Regions from separate parts of the Salinibacterium sp. CAN_S4 genome, predicted to be linked through region 2. Evidence: predicted binding sites of a transcription regulator. Region 2 holds the regulator's gene; the other holds the start of a gene.

Region 1 (7,644 bases), on a different contig from region 2:
AGGTCGCCATGACGGCCGACAGGCCCAGCACTCCCGCGACGATCCGGAGCGTGGCGAAGACCATTTTCATCCTCGAATGCTACCGGCTCGAGAGTTTGCCGCGAAGTGACATCACCGAAACAGGGCCGACTCATTCGGGCCCTTTACTGGTGATGTGAAGCACCGCGGGGAGGCCACCACATGAGCACAATGCGTGCCGTCGTTATCGATGCCATCGGTGGGCCAGCGGAATTGCATGTCGCCGAAATCGACCGGCCGGCGAGGGTGAACTCCGAATTCCTCGTCAGAGTCGTCGCGGCCGGCGTCAACCCGATCGATACCCACTCACGTTCGGGTGACGGTGCTGCCGCCGCATTCGGACCGTTCCCCATCGCGCTGGGCAACGATTTCAGCGGACACGTCGTCGAATCGTCATACGAACTCCACCCCATCAAGGCTGGCGACGAGGTGTACGGCATGACGATGGTCCCTCGATTCGGAGGCGCATACGCTGAATACATCAGCGTGCCAGCGACCTGCCTCACGCGAAAGCCCCGAGCACTCTCGCATGTCGAGGCCGCTGCCGTGCCCATGGCGGCCCTCACAGCGTGGGGAGCTGTCGTGGATGTCGCCAAGGCACACGAGGGGCAGCGCATCCTGATCCACGCCGGGGCTGGCGGGGTCGGCCACTTCGCGATCCAGTTCGCCAGCTACTTCGGCGCCTACGTCATCACCACAGGGTCGACCCGCAACACCAACTGGCTGCGCGAGCTCGGAGCACGTCAGGTCGTCGACCACACCACCAGCCGGTTCGAAGACGTCGTGTCCGAAGTGGATGTCGTGATCGACCTGATCGGCAACCTCACCGACCAGACCTCGACGCGATCGCTCGCGGTGCTGAAACGCGGGGGCCTGATCGTCAGCGTGCCGAGCGGGGGCTGGCCCACCATGGCTGAGGATGCCGCGGCTGCCGGTGTGCGCGCCACCGGGTACAACGTCCCTGCTGACGGCTCGACTCTCTCCGTGATCTCGCGACTGCTGGAGTCAGGCGACGTCAGGGTGTTCGTCGACCAGGTCTTCGAGCTCGACCAGGCGGCGGCAGCCCATGCTGCTCTCGAAACGTGCCATACCCGCGGCAAGATCGTGCTCAACGTCAGCCCCGGCTGAGGTCAACCGAGCCGTCGTTCCCGCACGAAATCGCTCTCCAGCCGTTCACCGAGCCTGAATCGCTTGGTGCCGACCTTCAGGAATCCACTCTTTTCGTAGAAGCGGTTCGCTCGCTCGTTCTCATCGTTCACACCGAGCCACACCGACAGCGAGCCCCGCGCCGCTGAGGCCCGCACCGCCGCATCGACGAGAGCAACAGCAACTCCGGCGCCGTGATGCGCGGCACGCACATATAGCTTGCTCAGCTCCGATGTCGGGCGCGCGGAAACGGATGCCACGACATCCGGGTCCGTCGGATCGGCGTGCACGACCATGGCATACCCCGCGGCGAGATGGTCCACCTCGGCGATGAAGAGTTCGCGCGCCGGGTCCGCCAGATAGGCGTCGAACGCATCCTCCGACAGGCTATGCGCGATGAAAGCGAGGATGCTCCCCTGGTCCGCATCCGGCGGGCAGGCCAGCGGGAAGGTCTCGGCGGCGACCGCGTGGAGCAGACCCGCGTCATCCTGAACCGCCGCGCGCACGTCTACCCTTCGACCCGCGCCCTTCCGAAACGACGGAGAGTTGGCGGCAAAGAGCGGCTGTGGCCCCTGGTCCGGGTCGATGGTCACGAGATCTCCGTCAGATCGGAAGGTGAAGGTGGTGGGCGCAGCGGGGATGCAACGGCGGCAATACAGCGGCGGGGATGCAGAAAAGGGGCCGACCGAAGTCGACCCCTTTCCCGCAACTGGAGTTACGCCAGCGAGTTGACGTCGAGCGGGATGCCCGGGCCGAACGTCGTCGAGACGGTTCCCTTGGTGATGTAGCGACCCTTTGACGAGCTGGGCTTGGAGCGGACGACCTCGTCGATCGCTGCCTTGATGTTCTCGCTCAGCTGGTCGTGAGTGAATCCGGCCTTGCCCACGACGAAGTGCACGTTGGAGTGCTTGTCGACGCGGAACTCGATCTTTCCGCCCTTGATCTCGGACACGGCCTTGGCGGTGTCCTGGGTCACGGTGCCGGTCTTCGGGTTGGGCATGAGACCGCGGGGGCCGAGCACCTTTCCGAGTCGACCGACCTGGCCCATGAGCTCGGGGGTCGAGACGGCGGCGTCGAACGACGTGTAGCCGCCCGCAACCTTCTCGATGAGCTCAGCGCCACCGACCTCGTCAGCGCCGGCAGCGAGTGCTGCGTCCGCTGCGGGGCCCGTCGCAAAGACGATGACGCGGGCGGTCTTGCCCGTGCCGTGGGGCAGGATGACGGTGCCGCGCACCATCTGGTCTGCCTTACGCGGGTCGACACCGAGCTTCAGTGCGACTTCGACCGTGGAGTCGAACTTCTTCGATCCGGTCTCGCGGGCGACAGCGACTGCCTCGGTGGCTGTGTAGAACTTGCCGTCTTCGATCTTCTCGACGGCGGCCTTGTATGCCTTGGAATTCTTGGACATTATGCCTCCACCGTGATTCCCATTGAGCGAGCGGTTCCCGCGATGATCTTCATCGCGCCCTCGACGTCGTTTGCGTTGAGGTCGACCATTTTCTGCTCAGCAATCGTGCGGACCTGGTCTTTGGTGAGCTTCGCAACCTTGACGGTGTGCGGCGTTCCTGAGCCCTTGGCAACTCCCGCTGCCTTCTTGATGAGCTCGGCTGCCGGCGGGGTCTTGAGGATGAACGTGAATGAACGGTCCTCGTAGACGGTGATCTCCACCGGGATGACGTTTCCGCGCTGCGACTCGGTCGCGGCGTTGTACGCCTTGCAGAACTCCATGATGTTAACGCCGTGCTGTCCCAGCGCAGGCCCGATGGGCGGTGCGGGGTTAGCGGCGCCGGCCTGGATCTGAAGCTTGATCAGACCCGTGACCTTCTTTTTCGGTGCCATTGGTTTCCCTTTTCTGTTCGAACTGGCCGGAGTTGGCCAACTCTCCCGACATCCGACGGATGCGGTGCGCTCATCCCCTGAAGGACAACCTGTTCATCTTACGGGATGTGTTCGTGAATGCCTAGGCGCTGCATCGCCATCGCTGGGAAAGCGGGGAACTGCCGTCGAGCTCGCGCTGGCCAACGGCTCTGCCCGCCACCCCGCCAGTTCCCGAAATTACCCCCAAACAGGGGTGTACATATGTTCGAATGTTCGTTAGAATTGGGCCATGTCGCAGCTACCGACAATCTCCCGCCAGGTGGATGCGGTCGCGCGCGAGTTGACTACGTTGATCGACCTGCTGCGCGATGAAACCGCGACCTATCCGGTTGCCGATGCGATGGTGGCGGTCGAGACGGCGGGTCGATTGATGGACTGCGCGCGAGTGAGGGTGCTCGCTCCCATCGTCGGTGACCCTGGCATTGTCGAACGGCTGGGGTACGCGTCATCCATTGCTGCCGTTGCGTCTCTCGCTCGCATCTCGGAGCGCTCCGCCGCAGCACGCCTGAGAGTCGCTGCCGCCGTCTGTGGCGAGAAGACTCTGACAGGCGGCTCGCTGCCAGCCCCGCGCCCCCTGATCAGTGATGCACTCACCTCGGGCGACGTCGGGCTCGACGCTGCCGCTCTGATCGCCTCGGAGTTGGCCGCCATTACAGGCCATGCATCTACCGGGGCGCTGCACGTGGCCGAGAGGGTGATGATGGATCTCGCGAGCGGGCGCGACTCTCACGGTGAGCCCATGGTGGCCACAGTTTCTGTCGATTATCTTGGCGGCGAGATCCACCAGGTGAGCGCGCTGATCGACCCTGACGGAGCCCGACCTCGCGAGGAACGCGCAACACGGCGGCGGCAGTTTCAACTGGGCACTCCCGATGAAGACGGACTGGTGCCAGCGTATGGACGACTGTTGCCCGAAATCGGGTCGCTGCTTGCCGGGATGCTGGAAGCGCATCGCCGATCGCCCCGGTTCGTCGACGTCGCCTCGACGATTCTGAGCGCCGACCTCGTCGACGCCGATGGCGCGATCGATGCAGGCGACCAGCGCACACCGGCACAGCGCCGCCATGATGCGCTTGGCGAGATCGTCATGGCTGCCGCAGCGACGGAAGGTGCTCCCCGACTCGACGGACTACCGGTCTCCGTGCTGGTGACCGTCACCGCCGCCGATCTCGCGAATGATTACGGTCTCGATTCTGATGCCATCGGAACCCTTTCCGGCTCTCCGTTCCCGGTCTCGCGTCGCACCATCGAGCGTTTCATCGATGCCGGAGGCTACCGCGTCGTCACGACAGACGAGAACGGCGCCGTCACCGCCATCAGTTCACCGCAGCGCTGATTCACACCGACACACCGGCTGGGGATGGCGGCTCGGGACGGGCTCGGCTGCTCCACACCAGGGTGCACCAGCCCCCACTACACGCTGCAGGCACACCACGTCATCCCCGATCGGGACGACGGGCCGACCGCCCTCGATAACGGTATCCTGCTCTGCTATTGGCATCACCGGATAGTCGACACCGGACCCTGGCAGTATCGGATGATCGCGGGCATGCCGCACGTGCGCGGGCCCGGTGTCGTCGATTGGACTCCGACCCGCAGACCGGTTGCTCACGCGGCCTGATGCCGGACCGGCTAATGCCGGTGCGGCCAATGCTGGTGCGGCCTGATGCTCACGCGGCCTGATGCTGGCGCGGCTAATGCTGGCGCGGATCGAGCGCGCCTCAGATCGGTCGTGCAGGTCGTCCGCAGAAAGCGCACACGCGCCACCAACAGCTACGCTGCCAAAAAAGGGCGCACCGCAGGTTTTTCAACCCGGGGTGCGCCCTTTCCCAAAAGACGAACTACATCTTGGTGACCTGGTCGAAGCTGAGCTCGACCGGAGTCTCGCGCTCGAAGAGCGAGACGAGCACGATGAGCTTGCCGCTCTCCGCCTTGATCTCGCTGATCGAACCCGGCAGGCCCGCGAACGAACCTTCCTTGATGGTGATGGTCTCGCCGATCTCGAAGTCGATTTCAGCGGGAATGACGCGTGACGGGGACTTGCCCTTGCCGGGAGCGCCCTTGGCCGCCGGAGCCTCGACGATCTGCACGAGGCTCTTGAGCATGTTGAAGGCTTCTTCGAAGCGCAGCGGGCGGGGGTTGTGCGAGTTGCCCACGAAGCCGGTGACGCCGGGCGTGTGACGCACAACAGACCAGCTGTCTTCGTTCAGGTCCATGCGGACAAGCACGTATCCGGGGATGCGCACGCGGTTGACGAGCTTGCGCTGGCCGTTCTTGATCTCGACGACATCTTCCATCGGAACCTGAACCTCGAAGACGTAGTCTTCCATCGCCATCGAGATCTTGCGGTTGTCGATGTTCTGCTTCACGCGCTTCTCGAAGCCGGCGTAGGAGTGGATGACGTACCACTTGCCCGGCTTCTCGCGCAGTTCCGCCTTGAATGCGTCGTACGGGTCCACCTCAGCGGCGTCGAGCTCTTCACCGAGGTCGGGTCCGTCGTAGGGGGTGACATCGGGCTCCTCCGAAGCTTCCTCTTCTGCTTCGATGTCAGCCTCGTCATCGGTTGCGGCGACCGAGGCGTCAGCCTCATCCACAGAATCGATGTCTAGCGCGTCGTCGACGATCGAGTCAGCCTCGGGATCGATGGCAGCATCGAGTGCCTCGAGGAGCCCGGCGAGGTCGCCCTCTTCCTCGTCATCATCGATCACGTGCATCGCTTCGTGCTCTGCAGCGTTCTCTGACCTGTCGGCCGCCAGATCGGTGTTACCCGTCTGCGCTTCGTCGACCTCGCCAGACTGCTCGGCTGCCGTAGCGAGCTCGAAGTCGTCGCGGTGGTTCTCAGACACAAAATCTCATTTCATTGCTCTTGTTCACTGGGCGACACTCGATCGCCCCCGTACTCGTGCAGTCCGTGCTGGTTCGATCAGCCCGCGATGGTGGGATCGCCGAACAGGAAGTTGACCAGGGCGCTGAAGCCGAAGTCGAGCCCCGATACCAGGGCCATCATGATGACAACAAACACCAGCACGACGAGGGTAAAACTCACCAGCTCCTTGCGCGTCGGTGTGACCACCTTGCGCAATTCGAGCATGACCTGGCGAAGGAACAGGATGATGCCCGCGAACGGTCCACGCTTTTGGGCGCGATCGGTTCTGGCATTGGCGACGACGTCCTCACTCGGATCGTCGACCACGTTTCTCGCCATTCGTTTCTACCTTCCGATACCCCCGCAGACAGAAATGGCTGCCGGGACTTGCAGGGCGGACAGGACTTGAACCTGCAACCTGCGGTTTTGGAGACCGCTGCTCTACCAATTGAGCCACCGCCCTATGCATTTCGCCACTCCCCTGAACTGCTGACGACTTTCCAGCCGACAAAATCTCGTCAAGGGCGCGCAAAAGCTTGGCAGACTTCAACTACCTCCACCAGTGTATGTCATCGACACTCAGGACGAAATCCCGCTCACGCTCGGCCGACCAGCCGTGAGTCCCCTCGGGCATTCTGACAAAATGATGCACGTCGCCGCCGGGTGGCCAGCGAGCTCGCCTACGAAAGAGAGACACCATCAAACTTTCCGTCATCGGATGTGGGTACCTCGGAGCGGTGCATGCCGCAGCCATGGCCGAACTCGGTCACGACGTCATCGGTATCGACATCGATCAGGCCAGGATCGACGAGCTCTCCCTCGGTCGTGCGCCATTCTTCGAGCCCGGACTGCCCGAGATCCTCACCTCGGCGACAGCCTCGGGACGGCTGCGCTTCTCCACCCGAATGGCGGATGCCGCCGGGGCGGACGTGCACTTCATCGCCGTCGGCACCCCGCAGAAGAAGGGCTCGTACGCGGCAGACCTCACCTACGTCAATGGGGCCGTGCGCGACCTCATCCCGTTCCTGCGTGACGGCGACCTCGTGGTGGGCAAGTCGACCGTGCCCGTGGGAACCGCCGAAACGCTCGCGGCCATGCTCGATGCCTCCGGCACGAAAGCAATCCTCGCGTGGAACCCCGAGTTCCTGCGCGAAGGATTCGCCGTCAAGGACACCATCTCGCCCGACCGCCTCGTGTACGGGCTTCCCGCATCACAGTCCGACGCGGCCTCCGCGAAATCGCGGCTCGACGACATCTACAGCGCAGCACTCGACGCCGGGACCCCGCTGATCGTCACCGACTACGCCACAGCCGAACTCGTCAAGGTCTCCGCAAATGCGTTTCTCGCGACCAAGATTTCGTTCATCAACGCGATGGCCGAAATCGCCGAGGTCACCGGAGCCGACGTCACGCAGCTGGCTGACGCCATCGGACTGGATGCCAGGATCGGCCGTCGCTTCCTCGGGGCCGGTGTCGGCTTCGGAGGAGGCTGCTTGCCCAAAGACATCAGGGCGTTCACGGCTCGAGCCGAGGAGCTCGGTCGCGGGGAATCCGTCGCCTTCCTCAAGGAAGTGGATGCCATCAACCTCCGTCGCCGCCAGCGCGTCGTCGACCTCACCGTCGAATCCCTCGGCGGTACGGTGTTCGGCAGGAAGGTGGCCGTGCTGGGCCTCGCGTTCAAGCCGTACTCGGATGACATCCGCGACTCTCCCGCCCTGGATGTCGCCGTGCAGCTC
Region 2 (7,644 bases):
CAATCGCTCCAGCGCTCCTCGAGCATGGCCTCGCGGAAGGCGAGGGAACCGTTGGCGTTGGTGCGTTCGCCGATCGCGAGGTACGAGGAATCCTGGATGAAGGGAACGTGCTGGTACAGGCTTGCGACGCCGGCGTCCTCCTCGATCACGCGCGGACGGGGCTGGGCGCCGCCGATGCGGTCGACGACGGCCTTGAGGTGGGCGGGGGTGGTGCCACAGCATCCACCGACCAGGCCGAGCCCGAACTCCCTCACGAACTGTTCGTGAGCCGTTGCGAGTTCGTCGGGGGTCAGCGGGTAGCTCGCTCCATGGGTGCCGAGCACGGGAAGCCCGGCGTTGGGCATGCACATGACGGGGATGTGCGCGTGCGTCGAGAGATGGCGCAGGTGCTCGCTCATCTCGTCGGGGCCGGTCGCGCAATTGAGCCCGATCATGTCGATGCCTAGCGGCTCGAGGGTGGTCAGCGCCGCGGCGATCTCGCTGCCCATCAGCATGGTCCCGGTAGTCTCCACCGTCACTTCCACGAAAATGGGCAGCCGGATGCCCGTCTCGGCAAAAGCCACCTTGCAGCCGTTGATCGCCGCCTTCGCCTGCAGCAGATCCTGCGCGGTCTCGATCAGCAGCGCGTCCGAACCACCGAGGATGAGCCCTCTGGCCTGTTCCGCGAAGGTGGACTTGAGGTTCGCGTACGTCGTGTGGCCGAGGCTCGGGAGTTTCGTGCCGGGGCCCATCGAACCGAGCACCCAGCGCCGATGTCCGTCCCTGGCCTCGAAGGACTCGACGGCCCGACGAGCGATCTCAGCACCGGCGCGAGCGAGTTCCTCGATGCGGTTTTCGATGCCGTAGTCCGAGAGGTTCGACCAGTTGGCCCCGAAGGTGTTGGTCTCGATCGCGTCGATCCCGGTCTCGAGATAGGCGGCATGGATCGACTCGACGATATCGGGGCGTGAGACGTTGAGGATCTCGTTGCAGCCCTCGTGCTGCTCGAAGTCGTCGAGGGTGGGTTCGGCATCCTGAAGCATGGTTCCCATCGCGCCGTCAGCGATCACGACGCGCTCCGCGAGGGCTTTCAGCAGCGATGCTGATCGCTCGGGGAAGGGGATGGCGCCAGCGTCGAGCTGGCGGGGGGAGAGCACGCGTGAAGCCATGGGGCCAGCCTAAGCCGCGGCCATGGGCTCAACCCGTAGGAAGCCCGCAGGCGGTACGCACGACGTCATACAGCGCGTCGCGAACGTCGTCGGCGGCGCTGACATACAGGGGGCCGCTGAACCCGTCGGTGGTGGAGACCGCGACGGGGACGATCGTTCCGCGCTTGTCTTCGGCTATGGCGTGGGCGTCGCACCGGTTGGGCGAATAGAGCAGCGTCACGGTGGCTGGTTCGTCTGCGCCCGCGATCGTCCGGGAGATCGGCGCGGGTATAGCGTCCGTGCCATCCGGGCTCACTGGGGTCAGCAGCGTCGTGCTCGATGCGCTCTCGAAGGTGACGGAACCCGTTGCCCCGGTGGGGACGAGCGTCAGATCGATCTCGGCGATGGTGCGACCGGCGATCACAGAAACCCGGGGTGCCGCATCCATGGTGACCGTCACGATCGATGCGACGGACACGGCAAGGCAATCCTCCTGCCGGATGCCCGGCAGTCTCTGGAGCGTGTCGACGGGTGTCGCCACGGCCGTCCCGGCGCGACCGTCGGCAAGCCGATAGTCGAACTCGACCTCGGCCTCGGTCGGTTCGGCCGTGCAGTCCGGATCCGGCAGCGGCACGGGTAGTGAGATCGTGACCCCTGCGGGAATGGTGGTCGACTCCTTCGGCCACACAGCCGTGCCGATGAACTGACCGGCCGTCAACTGGAGCCGGGTCACGGTCAGAACGCTCCCCGTGTCGTTGAGGAACGAGACCTCGAGCTTGCGGGCGGCGACGTCGGTGCGGTTCTGGTACACGCTGAGAGTCAGGCCGTCCGGCGCAACCGCGCTCGACGTCGTGGCACACCCGGTGAGCACGAGAAGTGCCAAGAAGACCACCGATATGCGTCCCATGAGCCGAGATTACTCGACGGGGCTGTGGTGGGAGGTGCTGTCGCTAAAGGGAACGCAGTACGGTGACGACCTTGCCGAGCACCTGTGCATGGTCGCCGAGGATCGGCTCGAAGTTGGAGTTGCGAGGCAGAAGCCAGGTGTGGCCGTCACGCTGCCGGAAGACCTTGACTGTGGCTTCGTCATCCAGCATCGCCGCAACGATGTCTCCGTTCTCCGCGGTGTTCTGCTGGCGCACGACGACCCAGTCGCCGTCGCAGATGGCGGCATCGATCATCGACTCTCCCACGACCTTGAGCATGAACAACTCGCCCTTGCCGGTGAGCTGGCGAGGGAGGGGGAATACCTCGTCGATGTGCTGCTCTGCCGTGATGGGGATACCGGCAGCGATGCGGCCCACGAGGGGCACCATGACGGCGTCGCCGATGGAGACCGTGTTCTCTGGAGTGACATCTCCCGTTCCCTCCAGGGCGGGAAGGTCGATCAGAACCTCCATCGCTCTCGGACGGTTTGGGTCGCGACGGAGGTAGCCGCTCAGTTCGAGCTGGTTGAGCTGGTGGGTGACGCTCGAGAGAGACGCGAGGCCGACGGCGTCGCCGATCTCCCGCATGCTCGGCGGGTAGCCGCGGCCGGAGACTGAACGCTGGATGACGTCGAGGATGGCGAGCTGCTTGTCGCTCAGACTCTTGCGCCGACGAGTACCGCCAGCAGCCTTATCTGAGCCGTGTGTGTCAGCGACCATGATCTCCCCATTTCCCTGAGCAACCGACTGAATGTCGGTGGCTCATTCGAAACTGTATCCGCACTAAGACGCTAAAACAAACACCTGTTCTAGTGTTTCGCATCGAATCCCGTCTCAATGTCAGTGGCATGTTCGAAAATTCACTTGATATACGAGTAATTCGAATGTATGTTCGGAACAGATCTTCTAGCACAGTTGGGAAACTCGATACAGCACGGCCTGACTGCTTCGGCAGTTCTGGCCCACGACAGATCACGCGCTTCGTATCCGGCACTCCCGGCCGAGTGCCGGATACGAAATCTTGTAAGGAGCACATCATGAGCACCGCAATCAACACACTCTCTACGACCGCCTTCACCCCGGCACCGCGCCTTCGCATCACCAAGCGCGGTCGCTCACTGCTGACGGTTGTCGTTGCGGCGCCCCTGGTTATCACGGCACTGCTGTTCGCCCTCAACGGGGGAGAGGCGACCGCATCGCTCGGCGGCTCAGACGTTCCCTTCGACTACGTCACAGTGGCATCCGGGGAAACCCTCTGGCAGCTCGCCGGTGAGCTCGCTCCCACGGCCGACCCGCGAGAGGTCATCGACCAGATCGTGCAGCTCAACCAGCTGGAGTCGTCTGACGTGTTCGCCGGCCAGGAGCTGGCGATCCCGGCTCAGTACGCCCAGCAGTAGCCAGAAAGAGGCGGTGCCCGAACGGCCATAGGCTTGAGGGGTGACCAGTCTTTCCGACCTCCCGATCCGTGATGACCTGCGGGGACTCAGCCCCTACGGCGCTCCGCAGGAAAATGTCCCGATCCAGCTGAACGTCAACGAGAACACCCACGCGATTCCTGAGGATGTCGCCACCGACATCGTCCGAGCGCTCGCGCTGGCCGTCATGGGCGTGAACCGCTACCCGGACCGAGAGTTCACCGAGCTCAGGGACGCTCTGGCGACCTACCTCGGGCACGGTCTCACCCGGGACAACATCTGGGCAGCCAACGGGTCGAACGAGGTGCTGCAGCAGACCCTGCAGGCTTTCGGCGGACCGGGGCGCAGCGTGCTCGGCTTCCCGCCCACCTATTCGATGCACTCGATCATTGCCAACGCGACGGGCACCCGCTGGGTGACGGCGCAGCGCGATGCGGATTACGCCATCTCCCCAGAGACGGTGGTGGCCGCAATCCAGCGGGAGCAGCCCGACATAGTATTCCTGTGCTCGCCCAACAATCCCACGGGAACCGCACTGGGGCTCGAGACCATCGTCGCCGCGTACGACGCCTTCGACGGCATCCTGCTCGTCGATGAGGCCTATGCAGAGTTCGCCGAGGGGGAAACTGCCCTGAGCCTGCTCGAGGGGCGGCCGAGGCTGCTCGTCTCGCGCACGATGAGCAAGGCGTTCGCCTTCGCGGGGGCACGACTTGGATACCTCGCGGCGGATCCGGCCGTGACCGATGCGCTCCGGCTTGTGAGGCTTCCGTACCACCTGTCTGCCCTTACTCAGGCGGCTTCGGTTGCTGCGCTGTCACACGCGCCGGCCATGCTCGCCATGGTCGACGACATCAAGGCCCAGCGGGACAGGATCATCGCGGCGCTGCCCGCCCTCGGCTACACCCCGTTGCCGAGCGAGTCGAACTTCGTCATGTTCGGGGGAGTGGCTGACCCGAACGCGACGTTTGAGGCGCTGTTCGAGCAGGGCATCCTGATTCGCGACGTGGGGATCCCGCACCACCTGCGGGTCTCGGCCGGCACAGAGCAGGAGACTGAAATCTTCCTCGATGCCCTCACCAGCCTCGTCGGGCACTCGACGCAGCCCTCGCCCGGCTCGATCGGTAAGATCGAAGGATGACTGCACACCGCACGGCCAGCCTGAGCCGGTCGACGAGTGAGTCCAGCATCGAGCTGAGCATCGACCTCGACGGCACGGGCACATCGTCCATCAATTCCGGCGTGCCGTTCTTCGACCACATGCTGACCGCGCTGTCGAAGCACTCACTCATCGACCTGGGTGTCTCGGCCACCGGCGACACCCACATCGACGTTCACCATTCCGTCGAAGACATCGGGATCACGTTCGGAACGGCGCTGAAGCAGGCGCTCGGGGATAAGGCGGGGATCTCCCGCTTCGGTGACGCTCTCGTTCCCCTCGATGAAGCGCTCGTGCAGGCCGTCGTCGATATCTCGGGCCGTCCCTATCTCGTCCACACCGGTGAGCCTGTCGGGTTCGAGCACCACCTGATCGGCGGGCACTTCACCGGTTCGATGGTGCGCCACGTCTTCGAGGCGATCGCCTTCAACGCCGGGCTGACTGTGCACATCACGGTGCTGGGTGGCCGTGATCCGCACCACATCGCCGAAGCGGAGTTCAAGGCATTCGCACGGGCGCTGCGCATCGCCATCGAGCCGGATGCCCGTGTCAGCGGCATCCCGTCGACCAAGGGTGCGCTCTGAGGTGACCAGTCCATCCGTCGTCATCCTCGACTACGGCTCCGGTAACGTCCATTCGGCCGCGAAGGCGCTCGAACTGGCAGGAGCCAGGGTCACGTTGAGTGCCGACCGTTCTGTGGCGGAAGCCGCGGACGGTCTGCTGGTGCCCGGAGTCGGAGCGTTCGAGGCCGTCGCCCGTCAGCTCGCCACGGTGCGCGGTGGTGCCATTGTCGAAAAGCGCCTCACCGGCAGCCGGCCCGTTCTCGGTATCTGCGTGGGCATGCAGGTGCTGTTCGAGCACGGCGTCGAGCGCGGTAACGACACCCCGGGGCTCGGTGAGTGGCCCGGTGTGGTGATCGAGCTGGATGCCCCGATCCTGCCCCATATGGGCTGGAACACCGTGGAGAGTCCCGACGACACCCGCCTGTTTGCCGGGATCCGGGATGAGCGCTTTTACTTCGTTCACTCGTATGCCGCCCAGGAGTGGACGCTCGAGGTGCACGACCCGTTCCCCCAACCGAGGATCACATGGGCCCGCCACGGCGGCAGGTTTATCGCCGCTGTGGAGAATGGCCCGCTGACCGCAACCCAGTTCCACCCGGAGAAGTCCGGTGAGGCTGGAATCCGACTTCTGAAGAATTGGCTGGAAACCCTATGAGTGAGTTCGCAAAGAGCCCGGCGCTGGTATTGCTGCCGGCCGTCGACGTCGCCGGAGGTAAGGCCGTCCGGCTGACCCAGGGCGAGGCCGGCAGTGAGACGAGCTACGGCAGCCCGGTGGATGCCGCCCAGGAATGGGTCGACCAGGGCGCCGAGTGGATCCACCTCGTGGATCTCGACGCCGCCTTCGGCCGGGGCAACAATCACGCCGTGATCCGCAAGGTCATCAAGAACACCCCGCGCAAGGTCAATATCGAGCTGTCGGGGGGAATCAGGGATGACGCGAGCCTCGAAGCTGCCCTCGCGACGGGTGCCAAGCGCATCAACCTCGGCACGGCAGCGCTCGAGAATCCCGAGTGGGCCGCGCACGTCATCGCCGAGTACGGCGAGGCTATCGCTGTCGGTCTCGACGTGCGGGGGACGACCCTTGCTGCTCGCGGCTGGACGCAGGAGGGTGGCGACCTCTGGACGGTATTCGATCGTCTCGAGCAGGCCGGCTGCTGCCGCTATGTGCTGACCGACGTCACAAAGGACGGGACCCTGAAGGGCCCAAACATCGAGCTGCTGCGGGAGGTTGCCGAGCGCACCGATCGGCCCGTGATTGCTTCGGGTGGTATTGCCACTCTGGACGACATCGTCGAACTCCGCGAGCTCGTGCCGCATGGAGTCGAAGGCGCGATCGTGGGCAAGGCGCTGTACGCGAAGGCCTTCACTCTCGCGCAGGCGATCGACGTCGCATCCAACTAGTCCTGTGAGCGATTCGGCGGGGGTGCCGTGGGCCGGCCGCAGTTTCGGTCACAGCCCCGGTTCTGACGACGACGGTTCTGCGCCGGAGCACCTCGTGGAGGCCATCCGGCGCTTCCATGCGGGTGACGCTGGAGAGGCCAATGTCGTCGATGCCCTGCGCGACGCGCGACTGCTGATCCCGTTGGTCGCGGTGGCGGGGGAGCTCGGCACCAACGATCACGGTCATGCTGTGGACAAGAGCCAGGAGCTGTCGATCGTGACGGTCATGGGCCCGGACGGGCGCAGTGTGCTGCCCGCATTCACGTCGGTTGCGGCTATGTCGGCCTGGAACCCGAAGGCCCGGCCCGTCCCGGCGACGGCATCACGCGTGGCCCTGGCAGCAGCGAGCGAGAATACGGATCTCGTCGTGCTCGACCCGACGAGTGCCACAGAGTTCGCGGTGCGACGACCGGCCCTCTGGGCACTCGCCCAATCCACGTCCTGGCTTCCCAGCTATCTCGACACCGAGGTGCTGTCGGCGTTCATGGATGCCGCGGAGCCGGAGCCCGCGGTGGCAGCGGTGCAGCTCGCCCCCGGTGACCCCGGGGCTAGGCTCGCCGGGCCCGAGTTGATCGTGCAGTTGTCACTCCAGCCGGGCCTGGACCAGCGGGCCCTCGACGACGTGGTGGCCCGCCTGCAGCAGCGTTGGGCCGGGAACGACCTCATCGCTGCGCGGGTGGATTCACTCGCTCTCCAGCTCGTCAGCGTGCGCTAACCGCCTCAGTGACCTGCGGGCGCCCCGGTGGGTGCCATCGAGGTGTCGGGCCTCGGCACGAAGAACGCTGCGACGACAGCGAGAAGCGACAGGATCGCTCCGGCCATGAAGGCCGAGTGCACTCCGCTGGCCAGCGCCGTGGTCTCGGCCACGCCGTTGCTCGTGGCAGCCACGGTCCCGATCGTGTAGAGCGCAATGAACAATGCCGTTCCGGCCGCGCCCGCAAGCTGCTGCACGGTGCTGACCGTGGCGCTTCCTGCTGCATAGAGGTATGGCTTCAGCGAGCCGAGCGACGTGGTGAA

Evidence for each region. Region 2 encodes LexA, which represses DNA repair genes until DNA is damaged. Its sites were predicted from a motif close to TCGAACANNTGTTCGA; they were not measured.
Region 1: the regulator LexA is predicted to act here: its motif matches at 3,248-3,263, upstream of IWX81_RS09490 (DUF222 domain-containing protein).

The regions. Positions count from the first base shown of each region.
Region 1 is NZ_JADOVB010000003.1:99,627-107,270, forward strand. Features, by position in the region: gene IWX81_RS09465 (Pr6Pr family membrane protein) at 1-70, opposite strand, end outside; gene IWX81_RS09470 (NADP-dependent oxidoreductase) at 181-1,146, shown strand; gene IWX81_RS09475 (GNAT family N-acetyltransferase) at 1,149-1,757, opposite strand; gene rplA (50S ribosomal protein L1) at 1,880-2,572, opposite strand; gene rplK (50S ribosomal protein L11) at 2,572-3,003, opposite strand; gene IWX81_RS09490 (DUF222 domain-containing protein) at 3,272-4,378, shown strand; gene IWX81_RS09495 (HNH endonuclease signature motif containing protein) at 4,403-4,663, shown strand; gene nusG (transcription termination/antitermination protein NusG) at 4,884-5,888, opposite strand; gene secE (preprotein translocase subunit SecE) at 5,966-6,247, opposite strand; tRNA gene IWX81_RS09510 (tRNA-Trp) at 6,299-6,371, opposite strand; gene IWX81_RS09515 (UDP-glucose dehydrogenase family protein) at 6,607-7,644, shown strand, end outside.
Region 2 is NZ_JADOVB010000001.1:355,995-363,638, forward strand. Features, by position in the region: gene metH (methionine synthase) at 1-1,148, opposite strand, end outside; gene IWX81_RS01820 (hypothetical protein) at 1,177-2,034, opposite strand; gene lexA (transcriptional repressor LexA) at 2,078-2,773, opposite strand; gene IWX81_RS01830 (LysM peptidoglycan-binding domain-containing protein) at 3,091-3,450, shown strand; gene IWX81_RS01835 (histidinol-phosphate transaminase) at 3,491-4,606, shown strand; gene hisB (imidazoleglycerol-phosphate dehydratase HisB) at 4,603-5,208, shown strand; gene hisH (imidazole glycerol phosphate synthase subunit HisH) at 5,165-5,842, shown strand; gene priA (bifunctional 1-(5-phosphoribosyl)-5-((5-phosphoribosylamino)methylideneamino)imidazole-4-carboxamide isomerase/phosphoribosylanthranilate isomerase PriA) at 5,839-6,588, shown strand; gene IWX81_RS01855 (SseB family protein) at 6,593-7,342, shown strand; gene IWX81_RS01860 (MDR family MFS transporter) at 7,348-7,644, opposite strand, start outside.